Linked DNA regions of Thiorhodovibrio winogradskyi. The protein of the gene in region 2 interacts with the protein of the main gene of each other region in a pairwise test. Links are inferred from orthologs where the notes say so. Each region holds a gene or a part of one and is shown on either strand. Other genes may lie near its edges.

What was found. Proteins that work in one complex are often made in the same cells at the same time.
Region 1: the proteins of Thiowin_RS01525 (region 2) and trkA interact in binary tests that used the Escherichia coli proteins (3 or more experiments, as listed by UniProt). The link is inferred for Thiorhodovibrio winogradskyi from one-to-one orthologs.

The regions. Positions count from the first base shown.
Region 1 is NZ_CP121472.1:1,989,024-1,995,946, forward strand. The notes cover bases 1,632-4,631. They hold trkA (Trk system potassium transporter TrkA), read right to left. Parts: upstream 3,819-4,631; coding sequence 2,445-3,818; downstream 1,632-2,444. Other genes in these bases: egtB (ergothioneine biosynthesis protein EgtB), read right to left, coding at 1,632-2,195; Thiowin_RS08915 (sigma-54-dependent transcriptional regulator), read right to left, coding at 3,815-4,631. In the rest of the region: egtD (L-histidine N(alpha)-methyltransferase), read right to left, coding at 1-879; more of egtB, read right to left, coding at 876-1,631; more of Thiowin_RS08915, read right to left, coding at 4,632-5,185; Thiowin_RS08920 (ATP-binding protein), read right to left, coding at 5,182-6,923. UniProt on the Escherichia coli protein: Part of the constitutive potassium transport systems TrkG and TrkH. May regulate the transport activity of TrkG and TrkH systems. Binds to NAD(+) and NADH.
Region 2 is NZ_CP121472.1:291,722-299,568, reverse strand. Bases 2,962-5,792 are described here. They hold Thiowin_RS01525 (PTS sugar transporter subunit IIA), read right to left. Parts: upstream 4,723-5,792; coding sequence 4,201-4,722; downstream 2,962-4,200. Other genes in these bases: Thiowin_RS01515 (RNA polymerase factor sigma-54), read right to left, coding at 5,316-5,792; hpf (ribosome hibernation-promoting factor, HPF/YfiA family), read right to left, coding at 4,841-5,206; hprK (HPr(Ser) kinase/phosphatase), read right to left, coding at 3,167-4,204; rapZ (RNase adapter RapZ), read right to left, coding at 2,962-3,118. Outside these bases: ptsP (phosphoenolpyruvate--protein phosphotransferase), read right to left, coding at 1-1,368; Thiowin_RS01545 (HPr family phosphocarrier protein), read right to left, coding at 1,365-1,634; Thiowin_RS01540 (PTS sugar transporter subunit IIA), read right to left, coding at 1,824-2,255; more of rapZ, read right to left, coding at 2,252-2,961; more of Thiowin_RS01515, read right to left, coding at 5,793-6,845; lptB (LPS export ABC transporter ATP-binding protein), read right to left, coding at 7,104-7,847. UniProt on the Escherichia coli protein: Seems to have a role in regulating nitrogen assimilation.

The sequences.
Region 1 (6,923 bases), 1.7 Mb from region 2 along the record:
GGCGCGTCTTGCCAGGGCGTGAAAATCATCGATGCCGTACTTGTAGGAGCACTCAGTATGGATGCTCTCGCCTTCGCTGAAGCGGAAGGTTTCACCCGCGACCAGGACGTCTTGGGGCGCGTTGCTGACCAGGTGCATTTCGATGCGACTGTCGTGCGGATTGAAGAAGGCGCTATGGTGAAAGGCAGCGGGGTCGAAGCTGCCCTCGAGTTCGCGGTTGATGCGGGTGAGCAGATTCAGGTTGAAGGCAGCGGTCACCCCGGCCGCGTCATTGTAGGCGGAATGAAGAATGTCCTCGGACTTGCGCAGATCGACGCCGATCAGCAAATGACCGCCGGGCCCCAGGAAGTCACCGACCCGGCGCAGAAAGGCCTCGGCATCGGCGGGCTCGAAGTTGCCGACCGAGGAGCCGGGAAAGAAGGCCGCGCGCGGCTGATCTGCCTCGCTGAGCGGCAGGTGGAAGGGGCGCGAATAGTCGGCGCAGGCGGCGCGGACCTCGATCTCCGGGAAGGCGGCGGCCAGGCTCTCGGCCGAGCGCAGCAGATGCTCGCGCGAGATGTCGACCGGGATGTAAACACGCGGGCGCAGCGCCTCAAGCAAGGTGCGGATTTTCAGGCTGCTGCCGCTGCCTAGCTCGATCAGGACGACGTCATGACCGAGCAGCTCGGCCATCTCACCGCCGTATTGGCGCAGAATGCCGATCTCGGTGCGCGTCGGATAATACTCGGGCAGCTCGCAGATGGCGTCGAACAGCCGCGAGCCCGGCTCGTCGTAAAAGAACTTGGGCGGAATGCGCTTTTCAGGCAGCGCAAGTCCCCTCAGGACCTCGGCGCGAATGTCCGCGGGTTTGGGATGGTCGTCGAAAAAGCTGACATTCATGCCGACCTTCCTTGGGTTGTTCCAAGATCGTCCGAAGTGGTGCCTCCATCGACGCCATCGGCCAGGCGTAGACTGCTGAACTGCCAACGTTCGTGGGGGTAGAAAAAGTTGCGATAGCTCGGGCGCAGGTGATCGCCTGAGGTGGCGCAGGAGCCGCCGCGCAGCACCATCTGATTGCACATGAACTTGCCGTTGTACTCGCCGATGGCACCGGCGGCTGGGCGATAGCCGGGATAGGGCAGATAGGCCGAGCCGGTCCATTCCCAACAGTCGCCATAGAGCTGGCTGAGCGCGCCCACATCGGCAGCGCGTGGATGCAGACGTCCGGCGTCGGCAAACTCGCCGGCGATTGGCCGGCTGGCCGCGGCATGCTCCCATTCGGCCTCGCTTGGCAGGCGTTTGCCGGTCCAGCGCGCATAGGCCTCGGCCTCGTAGTAGCTCAGATGACAGACGGGCAGGGCCGGGCGCAGGGATATCAGACCAGCCAGGGTCATCTCGTGCCAGGCGCCGTCGATTTTTTCCCAGTAAAGCGGTGCTTGCCAGCCCTGTTGCTTGATCACTGTCCAGGCGTCGGATAGCCAAATGGCGGGATTGGTGTAAGCGCCATCCTCGATGAACTCGAGATACTCGCTATTGGTGACGAGGCGATTGGCAAGCCGATAGGGCGCGAGCCAAGTCTGGTGGCGTGGGTGCTCGTTGTCGTAAGAGAAGCCATCGCCGGTGGCACCAATCTCGGTCATGCCACCCTCGAGGGTGGTGAAGGTCAGGGGTACCGCCTGCTCGGGCGCGCTGATGTCGAGATCGGCACGGTAGGCTGGACGAAGGGGGTTTAAGGCCAGGTGGTGCTTGATGTCCGTTAGCAGCAGTTCTTGATGTTGCTGCTCGTGATTCAGGCCGATCAGGATGCGCTCCAGCGCCAGTGGCCAGTCGCTCTCGTCGCACTCAGTGATCAATGCTTGCATCGCTTGATCGACGTGCTTGCGATAGTCATAGACCTCCGCCACTGTCGGGCGGGAGAGTAGTCCGCGTTTGGCGCGTGGCCAGAAGCCGCTCTCGGTCTGCTCGTAGTAGGAGTTGAACAGGTGATCGAAGCGCGCATGAAACACCTGATAGCCGGGCAGCAGCGGACGGAGCAGAAAGTTCTCGAAGAACCAGGACACATGGGCAATGTGCCATTTCGGTGGGCTGGCCTCGACCGCGGTTTGCAGTCCGTAGTCCTCGATGGCCAGGGGTTCGCAAAGCTGCTCGGAAAAGGAGCGGACCAGCAGGTACGAGTGCGCGAGTTGCTCGCGTGTGGGATGGGCGACTGTGTGCATGAAAAGCTCTTGATCGGCCAGGAAAATTGATAGAGACCGCCACCGAAAGGGTGCGGGCTGACTGGTTGAAGCAGGACAAAATGCGGCATTTTACCCGATAAGCAACCCCGAGGGCCGTGTTGAATCGACACTGACCAGGTTTGTGGGCGCCAGCATCATTGATGGTCATGCAGATGATGTAGGGGGGCTTCCGAGACGAGGCTCTTGCGCTGGACGATCGCGGCTGACAGCGCCGTATGATCAAGTCTGTTAGAAAAAGGTAACGCCCACCTGAAACAGCTTTTCGACCTCGGGAACGCGCTGGCGATCCTGAATGAACAGAATGACGTGATCGTCGGATTCGATGACTAGGTCGTGGTGGGCAATCAGCACCTGGTTACCGCGCACGATGGCGCCGATGGTGGTGCCCTTGGGTAGGCGGATGTCTTCGATTGGGCGGCCGACAACTTTGCTTGAGTTGGCGTCCCCATGGGCAATGGCCTCGATGCCTTCAGCTACCCCGCGGCGGAGCGAGTGGACCATGACCACGTCGCCACGGCGCACGTGGCGCAGCAGGCTGCCAATGGTGGCTTGCTGCGGAGAGATGGCGATGTCGATGGGGCCGCTTTGCACCAGATCCACATAGGCCGGGCGGTTGATCAGCGCCATGGCCTTGCGCGCGCCCAGGCGCTTGGCAAGCATGGCGGAGAGGATATTGGCCTCGTCGTCGTTGGTCACTGCGCAGAATACATCGGTATCGGCGACGTTCTCCTCCAGCAGCAGCTCTTCATCGGCCGCGTCGCCATGCAGCACAATGGTGCGCTCTAGTGTTTCGGCAATCTGGCGGCAGCGGGCGAGGTCGCGCTCAATGACCTTGACGCGGTAGTGCGGCTCGAGTGCACGTGCGAGCCGTGTGCCAATGTTCCCGCCGCCGGCAAAGATCAGGCGTTTGTAGGGCTTTTCCAGCCGTCTGAGCTCGCTCATCACCGAGCGGATGTGCTTGGGCGCGGCGATGAAAAAGACCTCGTCATCGGCCTCGATCACTGTGTCGCCTTCGGGATGAATGGCCCTGTCCTGGCGGTAGATGGCGGCAACTCGGCTCTCGATATGCGGCATGTGATCGCGCAGCGTGCGCAGCTCGTGACCGACCAGTGGGCCTCCGTAGTAGGCGCGTACCGCGACCAGGCGCACGCGCCCCTCGGCGAAATCCGTCACCTGCAGAGCGCCCGGGTGTTCGATCAAGCGCATCACATAGTCAGTGACCAGCTGTTCCGGGCTAATGCGCACATCGATGGGAAAGGCGCTGCCGTCGAAAAGCTTTTCCTGCTCCAAAAAACTTGGCGCGCGCACCCGGGCAATCTTGGTGGGTGTGTGAAAGAGTGTATAGGCCACCTGGCAGGCGACCATGTTGGTTTCGTCGCTGTTGGTGACGGCGATGATCATGTCGGCATCCTCCGCGCCGGCGCGCGTGAGCACGTCCGGATGGGCGCCATGACCCTCAAGGGTGCGCAGGTCGAAGCGATCCTGCAGTTCGCGCAGGCGGATGGGGTCGAGGTCGACCACTGTGATGTCGTTCGCTTCGTTGACCAGATTGGCCGCGACCGAGCTGCCGACCTGGCCGGCGCCTAGGATGATGATTTTCACCGCCGCTCCTTGATCTCGATGCCCAGCGAGCGCAGTTTACGGTACAGATGGGTGCGCTCCATGCCGGCCTCCTTGGCCATTTTGCTGACATTGCCGTTGTGCTTTTCGAGTTGGTAGTCGAGGTAGGCTTTCTCGAACAACTCGCGTGCCTGGCGCAATGGCTGGTCGAAGGAGACCATGCCCTCGACTGGTTGGACTGAGACAACGGGCGTGTTGCCTAGCGCGGCTTCAACCTCGCTTAAGGTGATTTCATCACCGGCGCCGAGGATGAGTAGCCGCTGAACTAGGTTTTTCAGTTCGCGGATATTGCCGGGCCAGCTGTAGTTGCGTAAAAAATTTTGCGCGCCAACGCTAAAGCGGCGGTAGCTGAGTTTTTCATGCGCGGCAAAGAAATCGACATAGTGGTTGAGCAGGTCGGGGATGTCTTCCGGATGTTCGCGCAGCGGTGGGATGTGTAGTGGAACGACATTGAGATGATAGAAAAGATCCTCGCGAAAATGGCCGGACTGGACATCTTCCTTGAGATCGCGTTGAGTGGCGGCAACAATGCGCACATCGATGGGGACCGGCTCGCTGCCGGCGACGCGCAGAAAGGAACCGGTATCGAGCGCGCCGAGCAACTGTCCCTGGGCTTCAAGGTCCATGTCGGCCACCTCGTCAAGGAGCAGGGTGCCACCCGCGGCCTGTTCCAGGCTGCCATAGTGAATGCGCCCGTTTTCCTCGCTGCCGAAGAGTTCGCGCGCGGCATTGCCGCGGGTGAGGGCCGAGGTACCCAAATCGACAAAGGGGCGTTCCTTGCGCCCGCTCTGGGAGTGCAAGAAGCGCGCGAAGGTCTCGCGCCCGGAGCCGGGCTCGCCGGTGATGAGTACCCAGGTGTCGTGTTGGGCGATGCGCTTGACCTGCTCGCGCAGGCGTTGCATGACGGCCGAGCGTCCGACAGGCTCGTGCACCAGGGGCGTGCGTCGGCGCAGACCGACGTTTTCTTTGACCAGCTTGTCGGCCTCGAGCGCGCGCTCCACGGTGAGTAGCAGCTTGGCCATGGACAGCGGCTTTTCCAGGAAGTCATAGGCGCCGAGTCGGGTGGCCTCGACCGCCGTCTCCACGGTGCCGTGGCCGGACATCATGATGATGGGGCAGGGCAGGCCATCGCCGTCCTCGGCCCATTCCTTCAGTAGGCTGATGCCGTCGAGATCGGGCATCCAGATGTCGAGCAGCATGAGGTCCGGGCGGCGCTCGCGCAGCGCGTGACGGGCGGCCTCGGCATTCTCGGCGGCGATGACGACAAAGCCTTCATCCTCAAGAATGTCCTTGACCGTCTCGCGGATATCGGGCTCGTCGTCGACAACAAAAATGTGGTGCGCGCTCATGGTGTCTCCGCGGACGTTGGCGGTGGTGCCGCGATTGAAGCAGGTGTTGGTGACTGGGCCGGCGCGGCGGCTTTTTGGGTGGAGGGGGCGGATGTTGCCGCGCTGGGGCTGGCGTTTGAGACCGGGGCCTCGCGCGGTCCCGGCTCCCGCCACACTGGAATCTGGGCGCGGATTCGTGCGCCTTGCGGCGTATTCTGCGCCACAATGATACCGCCATGTTCCTCGATGATCTTCTTGACGATTGCCAGTCCGAGGCCGGTGCCCTTGGTCTTGCTGGTGACATAGGGCTCGAAGGCGTTTTCCAGCAGGTCTTGGTGAAATCCTTCGCCATTATCCTCGACATCAATCATGACGGCGGGATTCTCAAGGTCATGGCGAATGCTGGAGCGCACTATGATCCGAGGCTCCGCGGTGGTTTCCAGTGCCTCGATCGCGTTTTTGAGCAGATTGTGCATGACCTGTCGCAAGCGTTTGGAATCACCGCGAATGCGCGCCCCCGTTGCTTGGAGTTGTGCCTCAATGGGCGCGGCCCCGCCGCGATAGAGTTCGAGGACATCGCGGATGAGCGCATCGATCTCGAAGGGCTCGTGCTGAATCTCTGGGGAACGCGCGTAGCTGCTGAAGTCGTTCACCATGGCCTTCATGGCCTCGACCTGTGCCACGATAGTGGTGGTTGAGCGGTCAACGATGCGGGCATCTTGTTCGTCGAGTTTTTTCAGCAGTTTGTGGCGCAGGCGCTCGGCCGAGAGCTGGATCGGGGTGAGCGGATTCTTGATTTCATGAGCCAGACGTCTCGCCACTTCGGCCCAGGCGGCATCGCGCTGGGCGCGGATGAGTTCGGTGATGTCGTCGAACACCAGCACATAGCCGCTTGCCTCGGTGCCAGAGACCGGCAGCCGGCTGCCGCGGCACATCAGCACCTGGCGCCCCTCGCCACCGAAGAGGGTCACTTGCTCGCGCCAATCGGCCGTCTTGGTGAACTGCCGTCTCAGGGTCTCCGCCCAGTGACCGAGCCAGGGGTGCCGGGATTCGAGCTCATCAAGCGATGGCGAGTCCTCGAGCGGCGGCCCCAGGCGCAGAATCCGCCGAGCGGCCGGGTTGCTGGTGGTGAGACGGAGTTCCTGATCGAACGCCAGCACGCCCGAGGACAGGCGCCCCAAGACAGTTTGCAGATAGGCGCGTTGCTCTTCCACCTCCTGTTGGCTGCGGGCGGCGGCATCGCGTGCCTGTGCCACCCTTTGGGTCATGGCGTTGAAGGACGAAACCAGAAAGGCAAGTTCATCATCATGCGTGGGCAGGGGGAGTTGCTGGTCGTAGTCGCCCGAGGCGACTGCCCGGGTCCCACGCGCGATATCGGCGATGGGTGCCACCAGCCGCCGCGCGGTGCGAAAAGCCGCCAGCAGCGCCGCCATCAGGCCGAACACCAGCACCAGGGAGAGCGTCAGGGAAAAGCTGAATTTCAGCGATTTGCGCAGATAGGACAGCTCGGTGTAGCGGTTATAAGCGTCCTCGAGCTGCGCGGCTAGTTCGCTGATGCGCGCGGAGGTGGGGAAAATGGCCTGCAGAATCAGGGGACGGGCGCGGGGATCGTTGACCAGCACGCGGATTTGGAGTTGATTGTCCTGGGTCGTCTCGAGTCCGACATAGTCCTCGCCCGCGCGAACGCTTTGCATCAGCTTGCGCTCGGGCTGATCCGGCACCAGCTGGATCGGATCGTCATTGGCGGTGCCCATGACCT
Region 2 (7,847 bases):
TAGGAAATCGAGCCGGCGCGCGAGCGACTCGGCCATTAGGGCCGCGGCGGGGACTTCGATCATGCCGCCGATGGGCATCAGTGGATCGAACTTCAGCCCTTGGGTGCGTAGCAGGCGCTTGGTGGTTTGAATCAGCCGCAGCAGAGTGTCGATCTCATTGAGCGTTGAGATCATCGGGATCATCAGGCGCACCGGCCCGACGGCGGATGCGCGCAGAATGGCGCGCAATTGCGGCAGAAAGAGGTCCGGCTCCTTCAAACACAGGCGAATGGCGCGCAGTCCCAGTGCCGGGTTGGTCAGCGGAGGCAGGCGGTCGGACAGGTACTGGATGTTCTTGTCCAGCCCCAAATCCAGGGTGCGGATAGTGAGCGGCAGGCCGTTCAGCGTCTTGAGGATGCCGAGATAATCGGCGAGATGCTCTTCCTCGCTCGGCGCCCGGGTGTGGTTGAGGTACAAAAACTCGGTGCGATAGAGCCCAACCCCAGAGGCGCCGTTTTGCTGCGCGGCGGCGCTGTCCTCGGGCAACTCCAGGTTGGCGAGTAGCACCACGGGCACGCCGTCGCGGCTGGTGGAGGGGCGGGTGAGCAGTTGTTTGAGCGTGGCGCGGCGCTGTTCGGCGCTGCTTAGGCGGCGGCGGAAGAACGCGAGTGTCTCGGAGTCGCTGGTGGCCAGAACGCAGCCGGTCTCTGCGTTGACCACGACCTGTTCGCCATGGCGAAGTATCTCGGTGGCACGATGCACGCCCATGACGGTTGGGATATCGAGGCTGCGCGCCAGGATGGCGGTGTGCGACATGGGGCCGCCATGCTCGGTGATAAAAGCGCCAACTCCGCGCTGGCCCAGCACGATGGCATCGGCCGGCGTCAGGTCGTCGGCGACCACCACGACTCCCGCGACAGTGTCGCTGGCAAACTCCTGAGCATCAGAGTCAACACCGCCGAGAAACACCTGAATCTGGCGCACCACATGCTCGACATCGTCGCCGCGGCTGCGCAGGTAGGGATCATCCATCTCCTCGAACACCTGCACCAGGATGTCGCGCTGCAGCTTGAGCGCCCAGCCGGCGTTGAGATGTTGGTCGCGAATCAGATCGCGGGTAGCGTCGACCAACGCCGAGTCGGTCAGCATCAGCAGGTGGGTGTCGATGAACTCGGCAATGTGGGCCGGGGTGTCGGCCGGAATCTGATGGCGAATGCGCTCAAGGTGACGACGGGCCGCATCAAGGGCGGCATCGAGGCGACGCAACTCGGCATCGGGATGCGCGACCGGCTCCGCCGAAAAGCTCGGTTCCTGTTTGAGCAGATAGGCTCGGCCAACGGCAAGCTTACGCGCGCCGGCGACGCCGAGCCCGCACAGGGCGGTGATCATTCACCCTCCCCGAAGTAATCTCCGATCAGTGCCTCGAGGGCATCCATGAGCTCCTGCTCGTCGGCGCCATCGGCCTCGATGGTAATGGTGGTGCCGCGTGCAGCGGCCAGCATCATGACACCCATGATGCTCTTGCCATTGACGCGGCGACCCTCACGCTCGACCTGCACCGTGCTCTCGAACCCGCTGGCGCAGGTGACGAATTTGGCTGCGGCACGTGCATGCAGGCCAAGGCGATTAATGATATCGATGTCTTTGCGAACCACGGGTTTGGTATCGAATCAGCAGTTGTTGTGATGCAACGACAAACCAAGCTTAACCATGGCCGTCATCCTTGCAGTGTTCATTGCCGTTGTTGATGTCGTCGCCAGTGTCATTATTGTCATTGTCGATTATTGACTCACCAGATGGCCAAAAAAACCTTGACGACAAAACATAAAATTCCCACAGGATCCTTAGATTAAGGGTCTGATCTCAGCAGGCTGGGATTGAGGCTCATTGAGCTGGCACAGCAGCACGCCCTCGCGCCCGCCGCTGAGTGCCTTTTCGGTAATGCCACCCAGGTCAAGTGAATGATAATTGAGCGCGCGCACCAGCATGGGCAGATTCACCCCGGTCAGCACCCGCACCTGATGGCCCTGGCGGATGCTATTGGCCACGTTCGAGGGCGTCGAGCCAAAGAGGTCGGTCAAAATCAACAAGCCGCTGCCGTCGTCGAGTTCGTTCGCCAGGCGGGTGGCGAGTGCTTGGAGCTGGTCGGGATCGTCGTACTCGGTGACATTGATCGCCGACGCGGCGAGCGGACAACGGCCAAACATACGGGTGGCGGTAGTCAGCAATTCGGCGCCGATCTGATTATGGGTGATGACGAGCAGAGAAACGCTCACGGCAGCTCCCGATGACGAACCAGAACACGGCGCCCGCCGTGATCGAAATGCGCGCGCACGGCCTCGGCCATGTAAACCGAGCGGTGCTGGCCGCCGGTGCAGCCGATGGCGATGGTCAGGTAGCTGCGCCCGTCGCGTTCGAAGCATGGCGTCCAGCGGTCCAGAAAGGCAATCAAATCCTCGCGCATGGCGATAACCTCGGCAAAGCCTTCCAGATAGTCGATCACCGCCTGGTCGCGTCCGGTTTGACCGCGCAGTGCTTCCTGCCAGTGCGGGTTGGGCAGGCAGCGCACGTCGAAGACAAAATCGAAGGATTCGGGCACGCCTTTTTTGAAGCCGAAGGATTGCAGCAGGATGGAGGTGCTAAGTTTCTGGCCGTTGCCGAGACAGCCGCGCACCAGATCGCGCAATTCGTGGATGTTGATGTGGGTGGTGTCGATGTGCGCATGGGCGACCTGGCGCAGCGGCTCGAGCAACTCGCGTTCGTAGTCGATGGCTTCGGTCAGGGAACGCTGTTCGCTGGTGAGCGGATGCTTGCGCCGCGTCTCGCTAAAGCGCGTCATGAGTCGCTCGGTCTGAGCCTCGAGAAAAATCAGCTGCGGGCTGATGCCCTGTTCGCCGAGCGCCACCAGGACCCGCGGTAGTTGACGCAAATCATCCGGGTGGCTGCGCGCGTCTATGCCCACGGCGGTGCCGACGCAGTCCGCGCACAAGGCCGGGTCACTCTGGCGCAGCCCCAGCGCGAGCTCGCTCAGCAGGAAGAGCGGCAGATTATCGATGCAGTTATAGCCGATGTCCTCGAGCGTATTGAGCGCCACGCTCTTGCCGGCGCCCGAGAGTCCGCTGACGATGATGAAATCCATGGTTTGACGGGCCTATCTTGGAGTCAGGTGGAATCAGCCGCGGATGATTCAAGTCCAGGCCTCGCGGGCGCTGTACTTGGCCTCCCAGACCGGCGCATCGGTGGCCAGGAGTTTGGCCTGACGCTCGGCCAGATCGGTTCCGGCATCATAGCCCCGGATACGCAGGATTTGGCTGCGCACGGCCGTCTCGAGCAGGACAGCGAGATTGCGCCCGGGTGCCACCGGGATGGTGATTTCCGGCACCGCGATACCGAGAATGGTGCGAGCGGACAGGCTGCCAAGCAGGCGGTCGACGTCGGCCAGTTCGCTGCTGTCGTAAGCCCGCATGCGAATGACCAGCTTTAGGCGGTCTGTCTCGCGCACCGCGCTCTCGCCGAACATGGCGCGAATATTAAGCACACCAAGGCCGCGTACTTCAAGAAAATCACGCAGCACGGGCGGGCAGTGGCCCTCGATGATCTCGGGTGCGACCCGGGCAAATTCAGGTGCGTCATCGGCGATGAGTCGGTGTCCGCGCGCGATGAGTTCGAGCGCCAGTTCGCTCTTGCCGATGCCGGGGTCACCGACCAGGAGCACACCCATGCCGAGAACCTCGAGAAAAACACCATGCAGGGTGATGCGCTCGGCAAAGGCATGAGTCAGCACATGCTGCAAGTGCTCCACAAGATCCTGGTCGTTCAGGCTCGAACCCAGCAAAGGGGTGTGCTCCCGCTCGGCACGGGCGCGGAATTCGGGGTCGGGCTCCAGCCCGTCGGAGAAAATGACCGCGATGGGTTGTGCGGTGAAGACCCGCGTCATCATGTCGGCGCGGGCGTCCGGGTGTAAATCGCTCAGGTAATCGGACTCGGCTGGACCGACAATTTGCACCCGGTTCGGGCGGATGCAGTTCATGGAGCCCACCAAACGCTGACGCGGAGGCTGAGTGGATGATGGGGCAGATGACCGGGTCGATGATGGGCGCTGGATGGATGACGAGGGTGGATTGAACAGAGGAATGGGCGTTGGCGGAGGCTCAAGTAGCCAGCGCAGCTTGAGCGGCTTGCTCAGGCTGTCGACCAGATGCTGCAGGGAGTCGCGGGCTTTCACCTGGCCCCGCGGGCTGGTGTCGGAGACGCCTGGGTGAGGATCTCGAGCAGTGCTCGTGGATCCTCGGCTGCGCGTAAGCGCTGGCGAAGTGGATCCTGATTGAAGATTTCCGCCAGATTGGCAAGCAGTTGCAGATGGGTCTCGTTGGCACTCTCGGGCACCAGGAGCGCAAAGGCGAGATTAATGGGTTGGTCGTCGATAGCATCGAAGGCGACGGGCTCGCGCATCTGAATGAAGGCACCAATGGAATCCGTGATATCCGCCACCCGTGCATGGGGTAGCGCCACGCCATGACCGAGGCCGGTGCTGCCGAGGCGTTCGCGCTCGAGCAGGCGATCAAACACTGCCTCGCGGCTGAGCTGGGGCTGCTCGGCGACCAGCAGCTCGGCCAGGGTTTCCAGCAGCCGCTTTTTGCTGCTGATGCTGGCCCCGGCGAGCACTCGGTGCTCGACGATGAGTTGCGGGGGAAACATGTGCGCTGGCTCTCCGGTGGAGTAAAGAAAAACCGGAGCCGGCATGACCGGCTCCGGTACCTGGTCATCAGTGAATGATGTCGGTCCGCTTGTGGTGGGACACTTGATAGGACGCTTGATAGGACAGGTGATAGGACAGGGGGGGCAGGCGCCGCCTTTGACCTCAGTCCTCCTCGAGCGCATCCGCTGCCGCCTCGTCGGTGGCGGCCAGTTCGGCGCTAGCCGCCTTGGCCCCGGGCGCGCGATGACTTTGGCGCTTTTCCTTGTGCTTGAGTACCTGGCGGTCGAGTTTGTCGATGAGCCCATCGATGGCGGCGTACATATCCTCGTGCGTGGCATCGGCATGGACATTGGCGCCATTGACGAGCAGCGTGGCTTCTGCCTTCTGGCGAAGCTTCTCGACGCTCAGGATGACGTTGGCATTGATGACATGGTCAAAGTGGCGCTCGAGGCGGGAAAATTTATTATCGACATAGTCCTTGAGTGGTTCGGTAATGTCGACATGATGCCCCGTGAGCTTGATTTGCATAGGTGATGACTCCTGGATGGTCGAACGCGGCGAAAAGCCGATGCAATGGCCGATGCAATAACAGGGTGGGATTTGACCACAAAAGGGCCGGAAGATGAAAACCCGACTGTCATGCGAGCCGCTTGCGCTCGTTCGAGGGCGGGATGCCCATGGCTTCGCGGTATTTGGCGACTGTTCGTCGTGCCACCTTAATGCCCTGATCCGACAGGATCTCGGCGATTTTATTGTCACTCAGTGGTTTGTTGGCCGTCTCCGCGGCGACCAACTTGCGGATAAAGGCGCGGATGGCAGTCGATGAACACTCGCCCCCTGAAGTCGTGTTGACGTGACTCGAGAAGAAATATTTAAACTCGAAAGTTCCCCTGGGGGTGTGCATGTACTTTTGCGTGGTCACGCGCGAGACGGTGGATTCATGCAGCTCCAACGACTCGGCGATGTCGCGCAGCACCAACGGGCGCATGGCCTCTTCGCCAAAATCGAAAAAGTCTTGCTGCAGCTCGACGATTTTAGTTGCCACGCGCAGGACGGTGTCATTGCGGCTGAGCAGGCTCTTGATAAACCACTGCGCTTCCTGCAGATGGGATTTCAGGCATTGATTGTCCTCGGCCTTGTCGGCACGCCGAATGAGCTGTCTGTAGCTCTCGTTCACGCGGATGCGCGGTGTGCTGTCCGGATTGAGCTCCACCCTCCAGCGGCCGTGGCGGCGGCGCACCAGCACATCGGGCTTGATGTACTCCGGTTGCACCTCGGTCACGGCCGAGCCTGGGCGCGGATTCAGGGAGCGGATCAGCGTCAGTGCCTGGCCCAAGGCGTCATCGTCGAGCTTGGTGCCGCGGCGCATGGCGTCCAGATCATTGCGCGCAAGGGCGTCGAAATGGTGCTCGCAGATGCGCAGCGCATGGTCGCGTCGAGGCTGGTTATCGGCCAGCTGGCGCAGTTGCAGGATCAGGCATTCGCGCAGATCGCGCGCCGCTAGCCCTGGCGGGTCGAAGCTCTGAATGCGATGCAGCACCGCCTCGATCTCGTCCTGCTCGAGTTCCGGGTCATTGAGAATCTCCGGCAGTTCGCTCAGATCCAGGCGCAGGTAGCCGTCGGCGTCGATGGCATCGATCAGCGCCTCGGCCACGGCCTGGTCGCGGGCGCCGAAACGGGTCAGATTGAGCTGCCAGGCGATATGATCGTGAAGGGTTTGCGGGCGCGAGCGCTGGGCGAAGAGGTCAAAATCATTGCCATCGCCGGACTGGGAGCCGGATTGGGCGCTGGCTTGAGCACCGCTGCTTGGCATGGAATCGAAGGTATCGGCAAGGGAATCGGCCGCGGTATCGGCAAAGGTATCCGTCCATTCGCTGTCGGTGGGCAGCTCGTTGGGCATGTCCTCGCGCTCCGGGCGCAGCGAACCATCGAGCCTGGCCTCCTCGAGACGCAGGGCGCTGGCCTCGTCCTGGTTGCGGCGATCTTCCCGAGTGCCTGGTTCCGGCAGGTCGTCATCGGCGTTCTCGAGCATCAGGTTGGACTCGAGCGCCTGTTGGATTTCCTGCTGGAGATCCAGGGTCGAGAGCTGCAGGAGCCTGATGGCCTGCTGCAGCTGCGGCGTCATCGTCAGCTGCTGGCCGAGGCGCAGTTGAATGCTTTGCTTCATCGCGAGGGCTTCAACTGACAGCGGGCAGGCAAGGTGACGGACAAGGTGGCCGGCAGCGGAACTTCGACGGGATGGGCATGGATGGCAATGTTGGAATGGCGAATGTAAATTGCATGGGGCAATTTTGATTGTAGCTGATCTTGGCCAACTCGATGCAAAGTCGGGGGCTCGGTCCTGGTGTCTGAATGTCAGAGAAAAGAGCGCTAGAGAACAAATCGTGCCCGTCATGGAGCGCAATTTGATGGGTCCAGGAGCTGATCACAGCCGAAAATGCTCGCCAAGATAGACGGCGCGTACCTGGGTATTGTCGAGCAAAACCGAGGGCGCGCCCTCGGCAATCACCTGGCCGTCGTTGATGATGTAGGCGCGATCGCAGATGTCGAGCGTTTCCCGCACATTGTGGTCGGTCACCAGCACGCCGATGCCGCGCTTGCGCAGATGGGTGATGATGTTTTTGATATCGACCACGGCAATGGGGTCAACACCGGCAAAGGGCTCGTCGAGCAACATGATTTTTGGCTCGACGGCAAGAGCGCGGGCAATTTCCAGTCGCCGGCGCTCGCCCCCCGACAGACTGAGGGCGAGGGATTGGGCAATGTGCGCGATGCCAAGCTCATCGAGCAACGCCTCGCAAGACTGGCGGCGCTGGTTGTCGTTGAGGTCAGGGCGGGTTTCGAGCACCGCCATCAGGTTGTCCGCGGCACTCAGTTTGCGAAATACCGATGGTTCCTGGGCCAGATAGCTCAGGCCGCGGCGGGCGCGCGCGTGCATGGGCGCGAGGGTCACATCCTCGCCAGCGAGCAGAATGCGTCCGGCATCGGCGCCTACCAGGCCGACGATCATGTAGAAGCTGGTAGTCTTGCCGGCGCCATTGGGACCAAGCAAACCGACCACCTCGCCGGCGCTCACGGCAATATCGACACCATCGACCACCCGGCGACGGCGATAGCTCTTTGCCAGACCTTTGGCCTGCAGCGCCAGAGTGTCCTGAGTGCGGGGGGC